2 regions of the Streptomyces sp. NPDC048197 genome follow, and region 2 is predicted to be linked to the other one. Evidence: riboswitches for the same ligand, from Rfam matches in the RefSeq annotation. Region 2 holds a riboswitch; the other holds the start of a gene.
The links. A riboswitch is a leader RNA that binds a small molecule or an ion and turns the genes downstream of it on or off. The one in region 2 is predicted to bind thiamine pyrophosphate.

Region 1 (11,952 bases), on a different contig from region 2:
ACGAGGACGGGGCGCCCGCCAAACAACTCGCCAGAGAGACCGGACTGCCGCTGCCGACGACGTACCACCTGCTGCGGACCCTGACCCACGAGGGCTATCTGCGCCGGGAGAACGGCGTGTTCGTCTTCGGGGAGGCGGCCGAAGCCATCGGCCGGGCCGGGGCCAGGCGCCGGCAGCGGGCCCAGATCTCGGAGGCGCTGGCTCTCGCGGGCCGGGAGTTGGGAGCCGCCGTCTACTTCGCCGTCTACCGCGAGGGTGAAGTGGAGGTCGTAGCGGTGACCGACGACCCGGAACGGCCGCCGGTGGAGGAGTGGGTCGACTTCCGCAGCACCGCCCACGCCCACGCGATCGGGCAATGTCTGCTCGCTCAGCTTGACGACGCGACAAGGAAGGAGCATCTGGCCCGCTATCCCGTGCAGTCCATAACCCCGTTTTCCCTGGACACCGAGGACGATCTGCTGCGTCGTCTGGATACGGTGCGTCGCGGCCAGGCCGCCTACGAGCGCCACGAATATGCCCTCGGCACGGTCTGTGCAGCCATTCCCATCCAGGTCGGTGCGGCCGCGGCGGCCCTGGCGGTCTCGCTGCCCGCGGAAGAACTGCATCGATTGCGGTCCGTTACGGATCGACTACGAAAAATGGCGGAGGCGACACTAACGACACTCGCCTTCTCTATCAGTATCTGAAAACTCACTCCTTGTGATCTGCCTGCGCCTGGCCGACGATGGCGTCAATAGGGCTATGGGGGATGTTTCCCGGCCATCTCCGATCAAGTGCGGGGCAGTGGTTGATGACCGACACAGTTCAGGCAGAAGTGATCATGAGCTTCGTCGTCTCCGAGGAGCTTTCGTTCCGGATCCCGGTGGATCTCGACTTCGACAGCGCCGATCCGTATGCCGTCCGTCTCACCTTCGACCTGCCCGGCGATGCGCCCGTGACCTGGGCGTTCGGCCGTGAGCTGCTGCTGGACGGGCTGAGTCGGCCGTCCGGTGAGGGTGATGTGCGAATCGAACCGGCCTCGACCGCGCACCTCAGCGACGTCTTCATCAGCCTTCAAGTGGGCATCGAGCGTGCCCTGTTCCGGGTCAGCGCGGCGCCTCTGGTCGCCTTCCTGGACCGTACGGACCGGCTCGTCCCGCTGGGCAAGGAAGAGGTCTGCGACACCCTGGAAGCGGTCCTGGACCAGATCCTCACGGAGGCCCCCGCCGGCTGACCCGCCTCCGCCCCACCGGCCCCGGGAAAACAGGCCCAGCCGATCCCGCGTCTCCGGGTTCAGGCCCAACCGGGCCCGGACCCAACCGCGCCCGAGCGGTCCCCCGGTACGCCCTCCTCACCGCCGACGTCGCCTGCCGCGGCCTCCGCGGTGACTGGAGCTCGCCCGGGGGGTGGCTGCTGATTGCCCTGATGACCCAGCCGTCTGGTGCGTCCCGTAGCTACCCGACGGGGCCACTGCACCCCACGTGCCGGGGATGTCCGATGGGGCGGCTGCGCCGCGCGAGCCGGGGGTGGGCGGTGGGGACGTGGCACCCTCGGGCTCGGAGACATTCGGGCGGGCGCCTCTGCCTCGGGGGCTGGGCTTTTTGCGGTCTGCTGCGACGACCAGGGCTGCCAGTAGCGTCGTCAGGGGTACCGAGGCCACCAGGCCGATGCTGCCCACCAGGGTGCGGACGATTTCCTCGGCCACCACCTCGCTCGTGGCGACCGTGCCGACACTGCTCTGTGCGATGGAAAACAGCAAAAGCAACGGCAGGGCGGCGCCCGCGTAGGCCAGTACGAGGGTGTTGACGACGGAGGCGATGTGATCCCGGCCGATCCGCATTGCCGCGCCGTACAGCTTGCGCCAGCCGGCCGACGGGTCCGCCTCCCGTAGCTCCCAGATCGCCGCGGTCTGGGTGACCGTCACATCGTCGAGCACGCCCAGGGACCCGATGATGATCCCGGCCAGCAGCAGACCGCGGATCTCGATGTTCGGATAGAGGCCGTGCACCAGACCCGTGGTGTCGTCCGTATTGCCGGTCAGCAGTGCCCAGTTGATGAATACGGACCCCAGCAGCCCGATCAGCAGCAGCGACGCGAGGGTGCCGAGCACCGCGACCGAGGTGCGCGCCGTCAGGCCGTGGCACATGTACAGGGCGATCAGCATGATCGCGCTGCCCCCGACCACCGCCACCACCAGCGGATCGGAGCCCTGGAGGATCGCCGGCAGGATGAACAGCGTCAGGACGACGAAGCTGGCCGCCAGTGCCACCAGCGCCAGCACCCCGCGCAGCCGTCCCACGACGACGACCGCCAGGGCGAAGATGCCCGCCAGGATCCACATCGGCACGGACCGGTCGACATCGCTGACCGAGTACTGGAGTTCCTTGGGCGCCTTGGGGGAGTACGCCACCACGACGTCCTGTCCTGTGGAGTAGTGCCGGAGTGCGTCCGGCGTCACCACCGTCTGGAAGGTGCGTCCGGTGTTCTCGCCCGTGGTGACCTTGATCGTCGCCTGCTGGCAGGGCTTTCCCTTCGCCGCTTCCCCGGCCGGCTGTTGCCCGGTCGGCGACGGTGGCTGGGGCTGCTGCTCGGCATGGACGTCCGCGCAGTTGACCTCTGCGACCTTGATCACGCGGGCCCGTTCCGTGGGCTGGTCGAAGCCGACACCGGACGGTTTGTGCGGTGGTGCACCGCCCGGCCAGAGCACGACCAGGCCGACCGCCACCGCGGCCGCGAACGGGATCAGGACCGCCGCGATCACCTTGCGCAGATGCCGGGAAACGGGCGCGGCAGGTCCGTGGCCATGACTGTGCCCGTGGCCATGTCCGGGAGCATGACCTTGGGGGTGCGCCGGATCACGCCCGTGTTCATGCTCGGGCCCCTGGCCGCGAGCGTGCGCCTGCTCATGCCCATGTCCGTGCCCATCCCCCTGCGCGCCAGCCAGCGGACCAGTCGGTGGACCACCCTGCGCGCCGGACTGCGGGCGACCGGTCTGCGGGCGACCGGCCTGCGGACGACCGGCCTGCGGACGCCCGGGCTGAAGGTGGGGCTCGTGAGTGCTCACCGCCCGATCATTGCAAGATGTCCGGCTGCCCTCGCAAGACGTGCGGCCGCTGTCGGTGTTCCGTTCCGACGGGCCCCCTGTTCACCCCGCGGCATCGGCCGCTACCGTGGTGCCACCTTTGCAATCGCGGGAGCTCGGAGCACCGGGCTGAGAGGGCGCTGACCTTCGTCCCAGCGGTGTTTCACGTGAAACACCGGCGGACGGATACCGCTGCGTCGACCGCCGAACCTGTTACCGGGTAATGCCGGCGTAGGGAGTTGGGTCTTATGACTCTGCAGGATGCACGCACGCCCGAAAGCGGAAGCGGTGCCAGCGGCGAGCCGAAGGAGATCGGCTGGCACAAGGGCTATGTCTCCGGATCGCGCCCGGACCTGCGGGTACCGGTCCGGCGAGTGCACCTCACCAACGGCAAGGACGTGACGCTCTACGACACGTCAGGGCCATATACCGACCCGAACATCGAAACCGACGTCCGCCGTGGCCTGGCGCCGCTGCGGGAGAACTGGATCATCGGCCGCGGCGACACCGAGGAGTACGCGGGCCGGCCCCTGCGTCCGGAGGACGACGGCCTCAAGCACACCTCGCCGCGCGGCGGCCTCAAGAACCTCGACGCGGTCTTCCCCGGCCGCCCGCGCCAGCCGCGACGCGGCCGTGACGGCGCCGCGGTCACCCAGCTCGCGTACGCGCGGCGCGGCGAGATCACCGCGGAGATGGAGTACGTCGCCCTCCGCGAGAACGTGAGCCCCGAGTTCGTACGCGACGAGATCGCGGCGGGGCGGGCGGTGCTGCCGGCCAACGTCAACCACCCGGAGATCGAGCCGATGATCATCGGCAAGAACTTCCTGGTGAAGGTGAACGCCAACATCGGTAATTCGGCGGTCACTTCCTCCATCGAGGAGGAGGTGGAGAAGATGACCTGGGCGACGCGCTGGGGCGCGGACACGGTCATGGACCTCTCCACCGGCCGCAACATCCACACCACCCGCGAGTGGGTGCTGCGCAACTCCCCCGTCCCGATCGGCACCGTCCCGCTCTACCAGGCGCTGGAGAAGGTCGACGGCAAGGCGGAGGAGCTGACCTGGGAGATCTACAAGGACACCGTCATCGAGCAGGCCGAACAGGGCGTGGACTACATGACGGTGCACGCCGGTGTGCTGCTCCGCTACGTCCCGCTGACCGCCCGCCGCAAGACCGGCATCGTCTCGCGCGGCGGCTCGATCATGGCCGCGTGGTGTCTGGCGCACCACAAGGAGTCGTTCCTCTACACGCACTTCGAGGAGCTCTGCGAGATCCTCGCCTCCTACGACGTGACCTACTCGCTCGGTGACGGCCTGCGCCCCGGCTCCATCGCGGACGCCAACGACGAGGCGCAGTTCGCGGAGCTGAAGACGCTCGGCGAGCTGAACACCATCGCCAAGCGGCACGGTGTGCAGACGATGATCGAGGGCCCGGGACATGTCCCGATGCACAAGATCAAGGAGAACATCGACCTCCAGCAGGAGATCTGCGAGGAGGCCCCGTTCTACACGCTCGGGCCGCTGACCACCGACATCGCGCCCGCCTACGACCACATCACCTCCGGTATCGGCGCGGCGATGATCGCCTGGTGGGGCACCGCGATGCTCTGCTACGTCACACCCAAGGAGCACCTGGGCCTGCCGGACCGCGACGACGTCAAGACCGGCGTGATCACGTACAAGATCGCGGCCCATGCGGCGGATCTGGCCAAGGGGCACCCGGGCGCCCAGGAATGGGACGACGCGCTCTCCGACGCGCGCTTCGAGTTCCGCTGGGAGGACCAGTTCAACCTGGCTCTCGACCCGGACACGGCACGCGCCTTCCACGACGAGACGCTGCCCGCCGAGCCGGCCAAGACGGCGCACTTCTGCTCGATGTGCGGGCCGAAGTTCTGCTCCATGAAGATCAGCAGGAGCATCACGGAGCAGTTCGGCGGCGACGCGGACGCCACACCCGAGGAGGTCGAGGCCGGGATGCTGGAGAAGTCGAAGGAGTTCGCGGCAGCGGGGAACCGGGTGTACCTGCCGCTGGCGGACTGATCGGCTGACGGCGTGTGGGGCCCCAACGGGGCCCCACCAACGCCTCCTAGTCCGCCCCGTCGTCCGGCCCCCCGTGATCCGGGCTGGTGAAGTCCGGGCTGGAGTACCGCGGCCGGGCGGCCGAGGAGCCGGTTTCCGGGCTGGAGAACTCGGGACGGGTGTAACCGAGGGTCGGGATGCGGCTCTCGGAGACCGGGGTGCGGCGCGGGACGTAGCGGACCGGGTCGTCGTCCGGAGTGGCCGTGGGGTCGGCGAGCGCCTCGCGCAGAAAGGGCAGCAGCCCGCGCTCCAGCAGGGCGCGCCGCCACGCCTCCCGAGCCTGCTCCAGGGCCTCGTACAGCTCGTCGACTCTGGCGGACTCGGCGGACGGGCCGTTGCGCAGTGCGGTGACGACCAGGCAGGTCATCGCGACCAGGGAGCCGGCCGCGGTGAGCGCCGCGAACACCCAGCCGACGCTGATCAGCGGCTGCGCCAGCGACTTGTCGGGGCTGACCGCGCGCAGGACGTAGCCGATGACGAGAAAGAGCACGGCGGCGATACCGGCGAGGACCGGGGCGAGCACGGTGACCACCGCCGCCAGCCCGGCACCGGTGTTTCCGGCCTCGTCCGCGGCCGGGTCGGTGGCCGGTCCCGGTCCCCCCTCGGCGTCCTCCTCGTGCTCCCCGGCGGGCGCCACGGGGCCGGACGCCGGGCCGGAGGCGGCCGGTGCCGGTGCCCGCAGCTCGGCACGGAGCTGGACATAGCGTTGGTATTCGGCCGTTGCGCAGGCGGCGATGGCGGTGGTCGCGCTGAGCGCCATCGTGCGCAACTGCTCGTTGTTCAGATGCTTTCCCGTGGCGGCGGTGAGGTCGTCCGGGCGGTATTCCGCGGTACGCAGCGCCTCATCAAGGAGCCGCGCGAATTCCGCGCGGTCCTCGTTCAGCAGGTGCGGAGCGCTGTTCATGTGCATCCCCCGATGCTCCGTAGGGCCGTACGGCCGGCGTGGGCCGGGCAGTGGGCGGAAACGGAGGAGAGCCTGCTACGGATAGACCGATGGTAGAGCGACTCCGGTACGGGGTGACAGAGAGTTTGCGGAAATTGAGTAACCGCCCGACCGGATCCCGCCGGTGTCTCCCCCCGTCCCTGCCCGCACCGAATCGTCCCGCCGGTCCGGGGGATACCTGCCCCGGGAACGCTCAGCCAGTCAGGGGGAGTTGGACGACCAGCAGCTTTCCGGCCATCGTGATGCCGCCGTCCATGGCGATGGCCAGACCGTCGGCGTAGACGTGCGGACCGTCGACCGCGATGCCGTCGCCCTCGCCGTCCTCCGTGCCGACCTCGCCCAGGAGGTACGGGATCGGGCTGTGGCCGTGCACCACGCGGTCGCCGCCGTAGGCGTCCAGGAGTTCGCGTACGGCCTGCGAGCCGGACTCGTCGCGGAAGGCGAAGCGCTTGGTGAACTTCCGGAAGAGGTCCCAGACTTCGTCGGCGTCGCTGCGGGTGAGGACCTCGTGGACGGTGTCGTTGACGGCCTCGATGGAGTCGCCGTATTCGAGGTAGGCGGTGGTGTCGGAGTGTACGAGCAGATGCCCGTCCTCCTCCATCACGGCGTCCAGCCGGGCCATCCACTGCAGGTGGTGGTCCTCCAGGCGGTCCATGTCGGTCTTCTGGCCGCCGTTGAGGAGCCAGGCGGCCTGGAACGAGGCGGTGCCGGCGCCGGACTGCACGGGGGTGTCGCCGAACCGCTTGGCGCCCAGCAGCAGCAGCTCGTGATTGCCCATCAGGGCCTTGCAGTAGCCGCCGGCCGCCGCGGCCTCCGCGGACAGCTGCATGACCAGGTCGATCACGCCGATGCCGTCCGGGCCGCGATCGGTGAAGTCGCCGAGGAACCACAGCCGGGCGTTGCCGGCCGCCCAGCTGCCGTCGGCGTCGATCAGGCCCTCGGCGGCCAGCGCCTCGCGCAGCTCGTCGTAGTAGCCGTGCACATCGCCGACGACGTAGAGGGGGCCCATGCCCTCGGGCGCGTCGGAGCTCATGGCCGGGTCGGGGACCGGCGCGACGGACGGCCGGTCGATGAGCGTGTCGGTACGGCCCGGGGTGACGACCGGCAGGTCGCGGGCGGTCGGGGTGTAGTCCTCGGGCAGTTCGACCGGCGGCGCGGCCGGCGGCACCGCGGGGGGCGCAGGGGGCGCGGGGGGCGGTGCGACCGGGGGACCGGCGGGCAGATGGAGCGGCGGGCCGGCCGGCGGCACGGGGGATCCGGCGGACATTTCGGGCGGCGGAGCGGACGCCGGAGCTTGTCCACCCATGGTCCACACCATGGGTCCCTGACTGGCCCCCTGAGTCATCGACCCCTCCACCGTTGCGCCGCCGTGCACCTCTCGGACCTTGCCTGGTCGACGGCGGTCCGCGGTGTCGTGCGCCCATCATAGGAATGCCGGTCGCGGGTTGTGACGCACCCGGGGGTGGTCAATCCGCTGGAGCCTGGCATTCGCGGCTGATTTCTCCCGGGATCGCCCTGTTTTTTCTGCGTCAACGCGGGCGCTCTCGCGTCAATGCGGGCGCTCCGGCGTCGTCCGGCGCGCCCGCTCGTTCGTGTTCGGCGGCACGTTCAGTCGCCGGCGGGACCTCGTGGCGGGCAGATGGTCGTGCGTGGGGACCGCCGCTGGGAGGAGGTGCGCACGATCAGGTCGGTCGGTATCACCTGCTCGATCGGGCGTCCGGTGTCGAGCCCCTCGATGGCGTCGATGAGGATCTGCACGACGGCGGTGCCGATCCGGCGCGGCTTGAGGGAGAGCGTGGTGATCGGCGGTTCGGTCGTGGCGTAGACGGTGGATTCGCTGCAGCAGACCAGCAGCAGGTCCTCCGGGACGCGCAGGCCGTAGCGCCGGGCGGCGGCGAGCAGATCGGTGCCGTTGGGGTCGAAGAGGCCGTAGACGGCGTCCGGCCGGTCCGGGCGGGCCAGCAGCCGGTCGGCGGCCACCGCGCCCGCACACGGGTCGTGGGCCGGGTACGACTCGTAGACCGGATCCTGCCCGACCCGCTCGCACCAGCGCAGGTACGCCGTGGTCGAGAGGCGGGTGTAGGTGTCGGTGGTGGTGCCGGTGAGCAGGCCGATGCGGCGGGCGCCGGCGTCGGCGAGGTGGTCGAGCAGGCCGAGGACGGCGGCCTCGTGGTCGTTGTCGACCCATCCGGTCACCGGCAGCGCGCCGCCGGGGCGGCCGTCGGAGACCACCGGGATGCCGTGCCGGACGAGCTCGGTCACGACCGGGTCGCCGTCGGCGGGGTCGATGACGACCGTGCCGTCCAGGGCGACGTTGGACCATACGTCGTGCCGGGAGGTCGCGGGGAGGATGACCAGCGCGTAGCCGCGGGCCAGGGCTGCGGAGGTGGCCGCTCTGGCCATCTCGGCGAAGTAGGCGAACTCGGTGAAGGTGAAAGGTTCATCCCCGTACGTGGTCACGGTCAGGCCGAGGAGCCCCGACTTGCCGGTACGGAGGGTGCGGGCGGCTGCGGACGGGCGGTAGCCCAGCCGGTCGGCCACCTCGCGGACGTGGCTACGGGTGGCATCCGGAAGCCGGCCCTTGCCGTTGAGCGCGTCGGAGACGGTCGTGATCGACACACCGGCTGCGGCGGCCACATCGCGGATGCCCGCCCGCCCCAGCCGGCGACCGGTCGCCCGGCTCACCTGGTGCTTCCCTGCTGCTGTCATGGCGAGCCGATAGTAGGGCTCGATAGGGCCATTCGCGGGGCGTTGACTGCGATGATGGAAAGGCACGTTTCTGCAAGGTGATCTATCGTCAAATGACATACAAGCAAGGGAAGTTGGGGGTTGTGCTGGCTATTTGAGGGGCGAATTGCTGGCTCGACCTGTCGATCGGTTCAGGTCTCGAAGAGGTCTCAAGTCACCTTGACGAGGGACGCGCGCCACGGCGTAGGCCACCGGCGCGCGACTGTGAGTGGGGCGCGCCCCGACGGTCTCGCGCTGGCCCCGTCCGGGTGATCTTGGTGCACGGGTGCGGAGGGATGTGCCGGGCGCCCGATCTCTGTCGGGGCTGCCGCCGAACGGGTCAATCCTCTTAAGGTGTGCAGTATTGGAGATGGACGGGACGGTCGAGGAGGACCTGCGGTGAGCGAGAAGACCCCGAAGCTGCGTGCGGCGCTGGACGGCATCCCCACCTACAAGCCGGGGCGGCCGGCGCCGGCCGACGGTCCCGTCACCTACAAGCTGTCCTCCAACGAGAACCCCTATCCGCCGCTGCCGGGCGTCCTGGCGAGCGCGGTGACCGCCGCGGGGTCCTTCAACCGTTACCCGGACATGGCCTGCACGGGCCTGATGGCGGAGCTGGCCGACCGGTTCTCGGTGCCGGTGGAGCACCTGGCGACCGGCACCGGCTCGGTGGGCGTGGCCCAGCAGCTGATCCAGTCGACGGCCGGACCGGGCGACGAAGTGATCTACGCCTGGCGGTCGTTCGAGGCGTACCCGATCATCACCCAGGTGTCCGGGGCCACCTCCGTGCAGGTCCCGTTGACCTCCGGTGAGGTGCACGACCTCGACGCGATGCTCGCCGCGATCACCGACCGGACCCGGCTGATCTTCGTCTGCAACCCCAACAACCCCACCGGCACCGTCGTCCGCCGCGCGGAGCTGGAGTCGTTCCTGGACCGGGTGCCGGGGAACGTCCTGGTGGTGCTGGACGAGGCGTACCGCGAGTTCATCCGCGACGCCGAGGTGCCGGACGGGATCGAGATCTACCGCGACCGTCCCAATGTCTGCGTGCTGCGGACCTTCTCCAAGGCGTACGGCCTGGCGGGGCTGCGGGTGGGCTTCGCAGTGGCGCACGAACCGGTGGCCGCCGCGCTGCGCAAGACGGCGGTGCCGTTCGGGGTGAGCCAGCTCGCGCAGGACGCGGCGGTGGCGTCGCTGCGCAGCGAGCAGGCCCTGCTGGAGCGGGTGGACGCCCTGGTGGCCGAGCGGGCGCGGGTGGTCGACGGGCTGCTCGGGCAGGGCTGGACGGTGCCCGAGACCCAGGCCAACTTCGTCTGGCTGCGGCTGGGGGACCGGACCACCGACTTCGCGGCGGCCTGTGAGCGGGCCGGTGTGGTGGTGCGGCCGTTCGCCGGTGAGGGCGTCCGGGTCACGATCGGGGAGACCGCGGCGATGGATCTGTTCCTGCAGGCGGCGGAGGATTTCCGCAAGGCGCTGTAAGCCGCCGAAAGGCGCCGGAAGGCGCACCGGAAGGCGCTGCAAGGCGTTGCAGAGGAGTGGCACGGCAAAGGCCGCGGGTCCGTCGACCCGCGGCCTTCGCCGTGGGGTGCGGGGCTGCTCACGCCTGCTGTACGTGGATGGGGTCGCCGCTGCGGACGGTGGCCAGTGTCCGCGGATCGCCGTCGATGCGGCCCAGCACGTTGCAGGGGGAGGCCAGCCGGGGTTCGTCGCCCTCGGAGATCGGCGTGGGGCCGTAGGGGAGCGCGAGGGCGTTGCCCGGTGGCCAGAAAGCGACGGTGCCGGCCCCGACGACCTGGCGGGCGTCGGGTTCCAGGGCGGGCGAGAGCCCGGTGTCGAAGTAGACCTCCTCGCCCCAGGTGCGGGCGGTGGCGTCGACCGGGAGGGCGGCCATGAGTGCCGCCGCGGTCGGGGTGTCGTCGAGGGTCGCGGTCAATTGCCCGGCGGGCCAGCTGATGCGGATCTTCATGGCGACGAATTCAACAATGTGTTGAAGCCTTGCGGAAGGGGGCTTCCACACTCGGAGAAAGGCCCCCCGCAACCTCGGCGGACGTATTCATACGCCATGGATTCGAGCGTGACCGCAGTCACGTACCCCCCTTACTCAAGGGCGAGGAGGCATGGGAGATAATTGCTTGTGAATGTGAACGCGTTCACAAGCCCGTCCCGGTATTTACCGCTTTGTGTGACGCAAAAGGGACATTGCCGCTGGTGAGTGGCGAGGTAAGGAGCACGGCATGGAACTGGCCTTGGCGCCGGAGACTCTGGCGCGATGGCAATTCGGCATCACCACCGTCTACCACTTCCTCTTCGTCCCCCTGACGATCTCCCTCGCCGCTCTGGTGGCCGGACTCGAGACCGCATGGGTGCGCACGGGCAAGCAGCAGTACCTCAAGGCCACGAAGTTCTGGGGCAAGCTGTTTCTGATCAACATCGCGATGGGTGTCGTCACCGGCATCGTGCAGGAGTTCCAGTTCGGCATGAACTGGTCCGACTACTCGCGGTTCGTCGGTGACGTCTTCGGTGCCCCGCTGGCCTTCGAGGCGCTCATCGCGTTCTTCTTCGAGTCGACCTTCATCGGCCTGTGGATCTTCGGCTGGGACAAGCTGCCCAAGAAGATCCACTGCTTCTGCATATGGATGGTCTCCATAGGCACGATCCTGTCGGCGTACTTCATCCTGGCCGCGAACTCCTGGATGCAGCATCCGGTCGGCTACAAGTACAACGCCACCACCGGACGCGCCGAGCTCACCGACTTCTGGAAGGTGCTGACCCAGGACACCACCCTGGTCGTCGTCTTCCACACGCTGACCGCCGCCTTCCTGACGGGCGCCGCGTTCATGGTCGGCATCTCCGCCTTCCACCTGATGCGCAAGAAGCACATCAAGGTCATGCGGACCTCGCTGCGGCTCGGGCTGATCACCCTGGTCATCGCCGGCATCCTCACCGCGGTCAGCGGTGACACGCTCGGCAAGGTCATGTTCAAGCAGCAGCCGATGAAGATGGCCGCCGCCGAGGCGCTCTGGGACAAGGAGGCGCCGGCGCCGTTCTCGGTCTTCGCCTACGGGGACGTGGAGAAGGGCCACAACAAGGTGGCCATCGAGATACCCGGCCTGCTCTCGTTCCTGGCCCATGACGACTTCTCG
Region 2 (11,952 bases):
GGATCCGCCCGCCGGTCGCCGGGTCGGTCTTCATCACGTGCCCGCGCTCCACATTGGGGCTGAAGCCGCGCACGACCTTGACGCCCAGCCCCGCGTCCCGCAGCGTCTTGGCGGCCTTGGCCTGCGTCATGTCCAGCACCGGGGGAACGGTGGTGAACTGGCCGGAATTGATGTACCAGACGCCCGTGCCCACGCCGAGGACCAGCAGCACGGCCGCGATGATCGTGGCCAGCCGGCGCCGCTGCAGCAGCCCGCCGGCCGCGGCGGGCACCGCGGCCGGGGCCGGACGCAGCCGAGCCGTCCGCTCCTCCGGCACCGGGGGCACTTCCAGCCGGCTGGTGCGGTTCAGCGCCGCCTCGTCCGCACCCGGCAGCGGCAGCTGTACGCCATCGGGCCGGGGTATCACGTCCGTGGCCTCCGCGTCCGAGTCCGCCGGCACCTCCTTGGCGCCCGGCGGGACCACGTCCAGCTGCTCGTCGGTCAGCGCCGCCCGGGCCGCCCGGGCCCGCGACAGCAGCGCCACCGCGTCCTGCGGGCGCGCCTGCGGATCACGGACCGTGGCCAGCGCGACCAGCTCGTCCAGCTGCCCGGCGAGCCCCGGCACCCGCTCGGACGGCGGCGTGACGTCCTCGTGCAGGTGCTGGTAGATCACCTGCGCCACGGAGCCGCCGGTGTGCGGCTTGGCGCCGGTGAGCATCTCGTAGAGCACCACGCCGCACGCGTAGACGTCGACCCGGGCGTCCGCGGTGCCGTGCTCCAGCTGCTCGGGCGCCAGGTAGGAGACCGTCCCCAGTACCGAGCCCGTCGAGGCGGTGGTGTGGGTGTCCACCGCCCGCACCAGTCCGAAGTCGGCGACCTTGACCCGCCCGTCGTCGCCGATGAGGACGTTCTCCGGCTTCATGTCACGGTGCACGAGCCCGGCGCGGTGCGCGGCCCCCAGCGCGGCCAGGATCGGCTCCAGGATGTCCAGCGCGGCCCGCGGCTGCAGGGCGCCGCGCTCGCGCAGCACGTCGCGCAGGGTGCAGCCGGCGACGTACTCCATCGCCAGATAGACGTACGTACCGTCGGTGCCCTGGTCGAAGACGCCCACCACGTTCGGGTGCGACAGCCGCGCGACGGACTTCGCCTCCCGGATGAAGCGCTCGACGAACGCACCGTCCTCGGCGAGGCCCGGATGCATCACCTTCAGCGCGAGCACCCGGTCGAGGCGGGTGTCCACGGCCCGGTAGACCGTGGCCATCCCCCCTGCGGCGATGCGCGCCTGGACGCGATAGCGGCCGTCGAGCAGCTGACCCACGAGGGGATCTTGGAGCGTCATATCCACGGCAGCCGAGTGTATTCGCCCCACGTACCCGTCTGTCCCGCCGCGGGGCGCTGCGCTTTGCGGTGCCTCCCACGTAGCTGGCTTTCCCGCCGTGGGGGTTGCTCGCCGTTGCGCTTTGCGGCGCCGCGTACGTAGCCGTCTGTCCCGCCGCGGGGCTTGCTCGCCGTTGCGCCTGCGGCGGGCTGGGTTGGTGTTGGGTGCGGTGACGGGCCTCCGGGGCCGGTTGTGTGGACTGCTGACGCTTTACGTCCACACAACCGGCCCCTCCGGCCCGTCCCCTCCCGATTGGGGGAGTGTGCGGGTGAGTGGGGGCGCGCGTTGCGGGTGCCTACACCTGACGTCGCCGGCCAGCGGGAATACGGCCCCTCGCCTGCCGAGTTGTGGCCCCGCAGGGGGCCCTCGCGACCCTTACGGGTTCTGTTCGACCCACCCCTACGGGTCCGCAGGCCCCCTTGTACCCCCAACGCCCACCCCCACCGCCCTCTTCCCACTCCCCCAACGGGAGGGGACAGACCGGAGGACGAAGTCTGTAGGGCTGGCACCGCACCCAACAACCACCCAGCCCGCCGCAGGCGCAACGGCGAGACCACCTGCGGCGGGAAAGACGAGTACGTGCGGGGCGCCGCAAAGCGCGCAACGGCGAGCAAGCCCCGCGGCGGGACGGCCAGGTACGTGGGCGGCACCGCAAAGCGCAGCGGAAGGGTCAGAACGCCGGCCGCTCAGGGTCCAGCGTGGCCATTCCCTCCCCAGGGGAGGACGCGACCGCGAAGTGCCGTTGTGGGATGCGGCCCGCGCGATGCGCCAGGCGGCCCGCCGCCACCGCGTGGCGCATCGCGTGTGCCATGAGGACGGGTTCTTGGGCGCGGGTCACCGCGGAGGCCAGCATGACCGCCGCGCAGCCCAGTTCCATCGCGAGGGCCGCGTCGGAGGCCGTGCCGGCGCCGGCGTCCAGGATGACGGGGACACCGGCCCGCTCGGTGATCAGCTGGAAGTTGTGCGGGTTGCGGATGCCCAGGCCGGAGCCGATCGGTGAGCCCAGCGGCATGATCGCGGCGCAGCCCACGTCCTCCAGCTTGCGGGCCAGCACCGGATCGTCGTTCGTGTAGGGCAGCACCGTGAAGCCGTCGTCCACCAGGGTCTCCGCGGCGTCCAGCAGCTCGATCGGGTCGGGCAGCAGGGTGCGCTCGTCCGCGACGACCTCCAGCTTGACCCAGTCGGTACCGAGCGCCTCCCGGGCGAGCCGGGCGGTGAGCACCGCCTCGCCCGCGGTGAAGCAGCCCGCCGTATTGGGCAGCACCCGGATTCCGTGCCGGTTCAGGACGGACACCACCGAGCCCTGCACGGTCGGGTCCAGCCGCCGCATGGCGACCGTGGTCAGCTCCGTACCGGAGGCGAGCAGTGCCCGCTCCAGGACGTCGAGGCTGGGTGCGCCGCCGGTGCCCATGATCAGGCGGGCGGTGAAGGTGGTGTCGGCGATGGTCAGGGGGTCGGCGACGTCGGTGGGCGGGGGGACGCGCGTCCCGGCGGCGAGGTCGGTTTCGGCCATGGCGGGTCAGCCTCCCTGGACCGCGGTGAGGACCTCGACCCGGTCGCCGTCGCCGAGGGGGGTGGCGGGCCACTGCGTGCGCGGCACCACGACCTCGTTGACCGCGGCGGCCACCCCGGACGGCGCCGAGGACAGGGTCGCGACGAGCCGGTCGAGGGTGAGTCCGCCGGGGATCTCGCGGGGTTCGCCGTTGACGGACACCGAGACGGTGGGGGCGGGGGCGCTCATACGGGCTGCTCCTGGAGGAGGCGGGGGCGCGCGGCCTTCGAGGTGGTGGCGAAGCGCGCGGGGCTGAAGGGGCGGGCCTCGTCGGGGAGGCTCCCGGTGGCCAGCAGTTCGGCCATCACGTCACCGGTGACCGGCGTCAGCAGCACACCGTTGCGGAAGTGTCCGGTGGCCAGGTGCAGGCCGGGCAGCTCGGTCGGGCCGAGCAGCGGGGCGTTGTCGGGGGAGCCGGGGCGCAGCCCGGCGCAGCTCTCCACGAGCGGCAGCTCGGTGATGCCGGGCACCAGCTCGTGCGCGTCGCGCAGCAGCTCGTAGACGCCGCCGGCGGTGACCGTGGTGTCCCAGCCCAGCTCCTCGCTGGTGGCGCCGACGACCAGTTCGCCGCTCTCCCGCGGCACCAGATAGAGCGGATTGCCGCGGACGACGGCCCGTACGGTGCGCGACAGGAAGGCGGGGGAGCCGGCCGGCATGTCCGGCAGCCGCAGCCGCAGCACCTGGCCCTTGACCGGCCGCACCGGCGGCCGCACCTCCTCGGGCACCCCGGCCAGCCGGCCGCTGAAGCTGCCCGCCGCCAGTACGGTCTGGCCGGCCGACAGCCGTGTCCCGTCGGCGAGTTGGGCCCCGGTGGCCCGCCCGGCGTCGACCGTCAGCCGCTGCGCGCGAGTGCGGTGGAAGACCACCCCGGCGCGCTCGCAGGCCACCAGCAGCGCATGGGCCAGCCGGCGCGGATCGACCTGGTGGTCGCCGTCGACCCGTAGCCCGCCGCGTACGCCGGGGGCCAGCATCGGCTCCAGGCGGCGGCACTCCCGGCCGGTGAGCCACTGGGAGTCCAGCCCCGAACGGATCTGCAGGGCGTGCAGTTCGCGCAGGTGGGCCCGGTCGTCGGCGTCCAGGGCGACCGCCAGGGTGCCGCACCGCCGGTAGCCGGTCGGCTGCCCGCCGGCCTCCTCCAGCTCCTCGACGAACCGCGGATAGCGGCGGGCCGAGGCGAGGTTGAGGCCCAGCAGGGTCTGCTCGCCGTAGTGGAGCTCGGTGACCGCGGCCAGCATTCCGGCCGCGACGTGTGCCGCGCCGCCGCCCGGTGCGGGATCGGCCACGGCGACGGTCAGCCCGCGGCCGGCCGCCCGCCAAGCGGTGACCAGCCCGATGATGCCGCCCCCGATGACGAGCACATCGGGGTGTGCGGTGGTTCCTGTGGCAGGTGGATGCATGGGCGTCCAGCCCCTCCCTTCGCCGGCATGACCCGGATCAGGTTCGTACGGTCGGAGGCCGGCCAGCCTCCCTCTCAGCCCGGTACGCCCGGGCTCCCGCGAGTGCGTGCATCCGTCACCCTAATACGGGGCCGCGACGGGCCGTAAGGGAGCGCGGGGCCGCTCCGGTGACCCCAGGACCCCGGGCGGCGGTCCGTGACGGTGTGTCAGAGATCTCCTTGCGCGCTGCTGCGAGCCGCGTCGCCGCCCGTCCTAGAGTGATCGGGTGAGCGAGCAGAGCAAGTCCTCCCAGGCCCCTGACCGCACGCCGCGCGTGGTGATCGTCGGCGCCGGAATCGCGGGCGTGCAGACCGCGGTCGCCCTGCGGGAACAGGGCTGGCCCGGCACGATCACGCTGATCGGCGACGAGCCGCACCAGCCCTACGACCGCCCCCCGCTCTCCAAGGCGGTCCTGCTGGGCAAGGCCGACGGCTCCGCCTTCGACGTCGACTTCGCCGGACTGAACATCGACCTCCACCTCGGCCGCCGGGTCACCGCCCTGGTCCCGGAGGAGCGCGTGGTCGAGACGGATGCGGGCCGGGTGCCGTACGACCACGCGGTGATCGCCACCGGTGCCGACCCGATCACGCTGCCCGGCAGCGAGGGGCTGCCCGGCGTCCACCTGCTGCGCACCCTCGACGACGCCGAACGGCTGCGGCCGGTGCTCGCCGCCCAGCACGAGATCGTGGTCGTCGGGGCCGGCTGGATCGGCGCCGAGTTCGCGACCGCGGCCCGGGAGGCGGGCTGTGCGGTCACCGTCGTCGAGGCCGCCGACCGCCCGCTGGCCGGTGCGCTGCCCGCCGAGGTCGCCGCCCACATGACCGGCTGGTACGCGGACGCCGGCGCCGAGCTGCGGCTCGGCGCCCGGGTCGCCGCCGTGACCTCCGGGGCGGTCACCCTCGCCGACGGCACGGTGCTGCCCGCCGACGCGGTGGTCGTCGGCATCGGCGCCCGCCCCGCCACCGCCTGGCTCGCCGGCTCGGGCGTCGAGGTCTCGGTCGAGGACGGCTCGGTCCTCACCGACGAACGGCTGCGCACCTCCGCCCCCGATGTCTACGCGGTCGGCGACTGTGCCTCCTTCCCCTCCACCCGATACGGCACCCGCCTGCTGGTCCACCACTGGGACAACGCCCTCCAGGGCCCCCGTACGGTCGCCGAGAACATCGCCCGCGCGGGATCGGAGGGCTTGGTCTACGACCCCGTCCCGTACTTCTGGTCCGAGCAGTTCGGCCGGTTCGTGCAGTACGTGGGCCACCACGTGGACTCCGACGAGCTGGTGTGGCGCGGCGATCCCTCCGGCGCGGCCTGGTCGGTGCTCTGGCTGCGCGGCGCCGGGGGGCCGGGCGGGACGCCGGCCGGCGGGAGCCTGGCGGGCCGGCTGGTCGCCCTGCTCGCCGTGGGGCGGCCGCGGGACCTCGCCCAGGGGCGCAAGCTCATCGAGCGGGGTGTGGCGCTGGACCGGGAGCGGGCGGCGAACGCGGCGGTACCGCTGAAGGCCGCGGCGCTGTAGCCGGCGGGCGGCCGGGGCATCGGGGGCATCGGGGGCCCAGGGGTACCGCAGGCGCACCGGCGGGCGCGCCGAGGGCGCGTCGTCACTCTCCGGTGTGCCGGAAAGGCCCTGACGGGGATGCCCGGCTACCGGCTGTCAGTGCGAGGTGGCAGGCTTGTCCTGTGACCGAGATTGACGCAAAGATCGATGGACTCGTCCCCGCCTGGCTCACCCTCCCCGACATCGCCGAACAACTCGGCGTCGAGGTGACCCGGGTCCGGCAGCTGGTCAAGGAGGGCCAGCTGATCGCGGTGCGCCGCGGTGAGAACCGGGTGCTCCAGGTGCCCGCCGATTTCATCAAGGACGACAAGGTGGTCAAGGGCCTCGTCGGTACCCTCACCCTCCTCAAGGACGACGGCTTCACCGACGAGGAGATGCTGGAGTGGCTGTTCACCGAGGATGAGAGCCTGCCCGGCACCCCGGCGCAGGCGCTGCGCGAGAATCGCGGCACGGAGGTCAAGCGCCGGGCCCAGGCCCTCGCCGTCTGACGCCGCCGCCGTGGTCGCCCCCGGCAGCCGCGGCGGCCTCCGCAGCCACCTCGATCCGTAACCACCTTTCGGGGCGTACGGACCGGAAGACCCGGTCCGTACGCCCCTGACCTGGGGGGAAGCCGCCCATGAGCACCGCACGACAGGCCCTGTCCGACGCCCGGCTCTATCTCTGCACGGACGCCCGCCGGAAGCAGGGCGACCTCCCGCAGTTCCTGGACGCGGTGCTCGCCTCGGGGGTCGACATCGTCCAGCTGCGCGACAAGGGCATGGAGGCCGGCGAGGAGCTGCGGCACCTGGAGGTCTTCGCGGACGCCTGCCGGCGGCACGGCAAGCTGCTGGCCGTGAACGACCGGGCGGACGTGGCGCACGCCGCCGGCAGCGATGTGCTGCACCTCGGCCAGGGTGACCTGCCCGTCCCGGCCGCCCGCGCCCTGCTCGGCCCGGACGTCCTGATAGGCCGCTCCACGCACGCCGAGGCCGAGGTGGACGCCGCGCTCACCGAAGCGGGCGTGGACTACTTCTGCACCGGCCCCTGCTGGCCGACCCCCACCAAGCCGGGCCGGCACGCCCCCGGCCTGGACCTGGTCCGGTACACCGCCGCGCGCGCCCCTGAGCGCCCCTGGTTCGCGATCGGCGGGATCGACGCCGGCAACCTCGACGAGGTGCTGACGGCCGGCGCCCGCCGGGTGGTGGTGGTCCGCGCGATCACGGAGGCCGACGATCCGGGCGCGGCGGCCGCCGCACTGGCCAAGCGCATCCGGACCTGGGACGCCTGACGGGCCCCGGCGGGCCGCAAAATGTCCACCCACTGGACATGAACCGGACCAACCAGGCATAACGCCGATGACGGTTGGTGTGTGACCGGCTGCTGGTTAACCTGCCCGTATGGCCCTAGGTACAGCTTCCACCAGGACTGATCGCGCACGGACCGTGCGCGAGCTGCTCGCTTCCGGCAAGCAGTCCTACTCCTTCGAGTTCGCCGCCCCGAAGACCGAGAAGGGTGAGCGGACCCTGTGGAACGCCATTCGCCGGATCGAGGCCGTCTCCCCGACCTTCGTCTCCGTCACGTACGGCGCCGGCGGCACCTCCCGTGACGGCACGGTGCGCGCCACGGAGCGCATCGCCACGGACACCACCCTCACCCCGGTGGCCCATCTGACCGCGGTCAACCACTCCCTCGCCGACCTGCGCAACATCATCGGCCAGTACGCCGACGCCGGGATCCGCAACATGCTCGCGCTGCGCGGCGACCCGCCCGGTGACCCCATGGGCGAGTGGATCAAGCACCCGGACGGCGTCTCCTACGCCGCCGACCTGGTCCGGCTGATCAAGGAGTCCGGCGACTTCTGCGTCGGCGTCGCCGCCTTCCCCGAGATGCACCCGCGCTCGACGGACTGGGACACCGACGTGACCCACTTCGTCGCCAAGTGCCGGGCCGGGGCGGACTTCGCCATCACCCAGATGTTCTTCTACCCGGAGGACTACTTCCGGCTCCGCGACCGGGTCGCGGCGGCGGGTTGCCAGACACCCATCATCCCGGAGATCATGCCGGTCACGAACGTCCGTCAGATCGAGCGGTTCGCGCAGCTCAGCAATGCCGCGTTCCCGCCCGAACTGGCCGAGCGCATCCTGGCCGTCAAGGACGACCCGGCGGCGGTACGCTCCATTGGGATCGAGTACGCGACCGAGGTGTGTTCGCGCTTGATGGCCGAGGACGTGCCCGGGTTGCACTTCATTACCCTCAACCACTCCACGGCGACTCTGGAAATCTACGAGAATCTGGGGCTGCATCAGCGGCCCTGATCACGGTGGCCGGCGAGCGGCGGAAGAGGGGCGTATATGGGCTGGACGATCCTCTACATCGCGTTCGGTCTGGTCGCCCTGTGGCTGCTTGGCGAGGTGCTGCTCCAGTACAAGGCCCGGCTGCGCTGGCGGCTGCTCGCCTTCGTCGGCTTCCTCGGCGTCGTCATCGGCGTCATCATCCCCTCGGTGATCGTGATCGGGGTCGGTCTGATCGCGTTCGCCACCGGCCAGACCAATGTGACGCTCTCCTTCAAACGCGGCTTCACCGAGGGCTGGGCGCTGGGCGGCAAGCCCGGTGAGAGCCGGCGGCGCCGCGGCCGCCGGTCCGGCCCGCCCGCCGCGGAGCCGTCCCTGCAGGTCTCCGACGTCGAGGCGGTGCCGCCCGCCGACGGTCCCGGTGGCGGCCCGGCCGACGGTCCGCAGGCCGGCCCCGGGCGGGGCGCGGACGGGGGCCCGGACACCTTCGAGAGCACCGGGGGCTTCCAGAGCCCCGGCTTCCCCGGGCAGGACGGCTACGACAGCCAGGACCCGTACGCCGCCGGCCAGGATGCCTATGCGGGTCAGGACTCCTACTCGGGTCAGGAGTCCTACGCCGGCCAGGACTCCGTCGCCGGTCAGGGCTCCTACGACTACGCGACCGGCGGGTACGGCGCGGGCGGCTACGGCGGTCCGGACCCGTACCAGGACCCGCAGGACCGGAGCGTGTTCGCCACCCAGGCCTTCGACGCCACCACCGTCTACGCGCCGCAGCCGATGCCCGAGGAGACCGGCCAGTACGGCATCTACAGCCCGGACGCCCGAGCCCCGCAGAGCAGCGATTACGGCGACTTCGGCGGCTACGACGCGTACGGCGCCACCGCGGACGGCACCGCAGGCAGCGGCACCGGGGACGCCAACGGCTATGGCTACGGCGGCAGTTACGGCGCGCCCGCGGCCGGCCAGGACCCCTACGGCGACCCGTACGCGGCCTACGGCGACGGCTCCGGCCAGCCCGGCTACTCCGACCCCTACGGCGGCCAGCAGTACGCCGCGCCCTACGACCCCTACGCCCAGCCCGACCCCTACGCGCAGCCCGACCCCTACGGCCAGGCGTCCTACGGCGGGCAGCAGTACGACGGCCAGGGCCAGCCGGCGGGAGCGAACCCCGGCCAGGGCTACGGCGAGCCGCCACCCGGCGGGGTCTGGGTCCCGCAGCAGCGCGGTGACGAACTCCCGCCCGAGCAGCAGCCCTACCCGCCGTATCAGCAGCAGGACTACGACGGCCGGCCGTACCGCTACTGAGCAGGGGCCGAGAGCCGAAGGCTCGTCCCGGCCCGCTGCGGCCCGCCCCTGACGTCCCCGGGTCGCTCCGACCGCCCCTGACGACCCCCGACCGCCCCGGCCCGGCCCTACGTGGAGCCGTGCCAGTCGTCGCCGTGCACGATCAGGCCCGCGACGAGCGCCCCGGACATCCCGGCGTGCGCCAGACCGCCGCCCGGGTGTGACCAGCCGCCGACCGCGTACAGCCCCGGTATCCGGGTGCGGTTCCCGGGCCGCAGGAAGCGGCCCTCCTGGCCCGGCAGCGCGGGGGCCGGTATCGCCTCCCCGTCCGCCGGCGGCAGCACCTCACGCCACAGCACCCGCTCGCGCAGCCCCGGCACCGCGGCCTCGGCCACCGCCGTCAGCCGGTCGGCCACCTCCTCGACGGCCGCACCGTCGAGCCGGTCCCCAGGGCCGTGCGGCGCGACCGTCGCGGACAGCGTCACCGCCTCGTGCTCCCCGTCGGGCCGCGTCGTGGGGTCGTCCGGGCGCAGCACCGTCACCGTCGGCCGCGCACAGGGCGTCCGCGGGCCCCCGCCACCGTCCCCGAACACGCCCGCCAACTCCGCGGCACGGTCCGGGGCATGGACCACCGTGCGGTGTACCGCGCCCGCCTCGCGGGGCCCGCGCAGCGCCAGACAGACCGTCAGCCGCCCCGGGGCGCGGTCCGCCGGTCCGGGGCGCGGCCGCACCTCGTCCGCGCCGTACGGCTCGCGACCGCCCAGCAGCCCGGGCAACCGGGCCGGATCGAGGCCCGCGACCACGAAGGCGGCCTCCTCCAGCCGGCCGTCGGCCAGCTCGACGCCCGCCACCCGGCCGTCCTTCTCGGCGATCCCGGTCACCTCCGCACCGAAGGTGAACTCCACCTTGCGGGCCAGACAGCGCTCGTACAGCGCGTCGGCCAGTGCCCGCACACCGCCGTGGGGGTACCAGCTGCCGAAGGTCTGCTCCATGTACGGCAGCACCGCGGCGCTCGCCGGGGCCCGGCGCGGGTCCAGGCCGTACGCCAGCGCATGGCTCTCCAGCAGGGCGACCAACCGGGGATCGGCCAGCTCGCGGTGGGCGATCTCGGCGAGGGTGGCCGTCGTCGGCCCCTTGTCGCGCCGGCCGAACAGCCCGCGCCGGCGCACCGCCGGATACGGATCGCGCCCCAGCACCCGCCAGTCCTGCCACAGCGGCTCCTCCAGAAGCGGCCGGCGGGCGGCGTCCCAGGCCTCGCGGGCGCGGCCCACCAGCTCGCTCCAGCGCTCACCGGCCCCCGCGCCCAGCGCCTCGTCCAGCGCCGCGAGGACCCCGGCCCGCGAGGCGTTGGGCAGCGACACCGCCGTACCGTCGGCGAAGACATGGCGGCTCGCGGGATCGACCTGGGACAGCTCCAGGCAGCTCTCCAGCGGCTCGCGGCCGGTTTTGAGGAACAGGTCGCGGTAGACCGCGGGCAGATGCAGCAGGCCCGGTCCCGTGTCGAAGGTGAAACCGTCCCGTGCCAGCTGCCGCACCGCGCCGCCGTGCGTCGCGGCACGCTCGAACACCGCCACCCGGTGGCCCGCGACGGCCAGCCGGGCAGCGGCCGCCATCGCGCCCATCCCGGCGCCGATCACCGCAATCCGTGCCATGCCTGCGACCTTATCCGCCGCCACCGACAACGCCGGAACGGGCGGGTGCGGCCGCGGCCGGCGGCCCGCTCAGCCCGCCGGCGGCACCCCGGCGCCCGCCGCGGCCAGCCGCTTCTCCTCGCGCCGGGCCCGCCGCCGGCGCAGGTACCGGCGGATCCGCGACCACAGGAGGACCACCACCACGATGCCCGTGAGCAGCAGCAGTGCCGCGATGGACCCCGCGATCAGCGGATGGAACACCGCGAGGACCACGATCCCGGCCACGCCCAGGTCCTCCAGCAGGCTCAGCACGATGTTGCTGGCCGGCTCCGGCGAGGTGTTCACCGCGATCCGGGCGCCCGCCTTGACCAAGTGGCTCAGCAGCGCCGTGGAGCCGCCCACCGCGCCCGCCGCCAGCTGGGGCAGCGACCCGTCGTGCCCGGCCAGCAGCGCCGCCACCACGCCGCCCGCGACCGGCCGGACGACCGTGTGCACCGCGTCCCAGACCGAGTCGAGGTAGGGGACCTTGTCGGCGATCGCCTCGACCAGGAAGAGCACTCCGGCCACGATCAGCACGTCGGGGCGCTGCAGCGCGGCGGGCACGTCGTCGGTGACGCCGGCCGTGCCGAGCAGGCCGAGGAGCAGGACGACGGCGTAGGCGTTGATCCCGCTCGCCCAGCCACTGGTGAAAACCAAGGGAAGTACGGACACGCCGCAGATCGTAGGCCGCCCGTGGGGCCCGGTGCTCAGTTTTGAGTATCCGTACTCAGACGGCCAGATGAGTAGGTACGCGGATGGGCCGGCGGCCGCCCGGACGGAAGAGTGGGGGCCACGGAAGGGAAGCGGCGCCGCACCGCCGACACGGGGCGGCGG

Region 1: linked by a shared signal. The riboswitch ahead of thiC (phosphomethylpyrimidine synthase ThiC) and the one ahead of thiO (glycine oxidase ThiO) in region 2 are both predicted to bind thiamine pyrophosphate.

Annotation. Positions count from the first base shown of each region.
Region 1 is NZ_JBIDAJ010000001.1:441,644-453,595, reverse strand. It holds gene ACGF4C_RS02035 (IclR family transcriptional regulator C-terminal domain-containing protein) at 1-686, shown strand, start outside; gene ACGF4C_RS02030 (SsgA family sporulation/cell division regulator) at 791-1,213, shown strand; gene ACGF4C_RS02025 (YibE/F family protein) at 1,331-2,923, opposite strand; TPP riboswitch at 3,160-3,316, shown strand; gene thiC (phosphomethylpyrimidine synthase ThiC) at 3,310-5,100, shown strand; gene ACGF4C_RS02015 (hypothetical protein) at 5,147-6,049, opposite strand; gene ACGF4C_RS02010 (metallophosphoesterase) at 6,276-7,349, opposite strand; gene ACGF4C_RS02005 (LacI family DNA-binding transcriptional regulator) at 7,691-8,791, opposite strand; gene hisC (histidinol-phosphate transaminase) at 9,209-10,288, shown strand; gene ACGF4C_RS01995 (cyclophilin-like fold protein) at 10,407-10,775, opposite strand; gene ACGF4C_RS01990 (cytochrome ubiquinol oxidase subunit I) at 11,044-11,952, shown strand, end outside.
Region 2 is NZ_JBIDAJ010000003.1:281,945-293,896, reverse strand. It holds gene pknB (Stk1 family PASTA domain-containing Ser/Thr kinase) at 1-1,324, opposite strand, end outside; gene ACGF4C_RS06580 (thiazole synthase) at 2,028-2,870, opposite strand; gene thiS (sulfur carrier protein ThiS) at 2,877-3,098, opposite strand; gene thiO (glycine oxidase ThiO) at 3,095-4,306, opposite strand; TPP riboswitch at 4,304-4,416, opposite strand; gene ACGF4C_RS06565 (NAD(P)/FAD-dependent oxidoreductase) at 4,572-5,855, shown strand; gene ACGF4C_RS06560 (Rv2175c family DNA-binding protein) at 6,017-6,382, shown strand; gene thiE (thiamine phosphate synthase) at 6,511-7,161, shown strand; gene metF (methylenetetrahydrofolate reductase [NAD(P)H]) at 7,271-8,188, shown strand; gene ACGF4C_RS06545 (hypothetical protein) at 8,225-9,469, shown strand; gene ACGF4C_RS06540 (phytoene desaturase family protein) at 9,577-11,100, opposite strand; gene ACGF4C_RS06535 (DUF4126 domain-containing protein) at 11,170-11,790, opposite strand.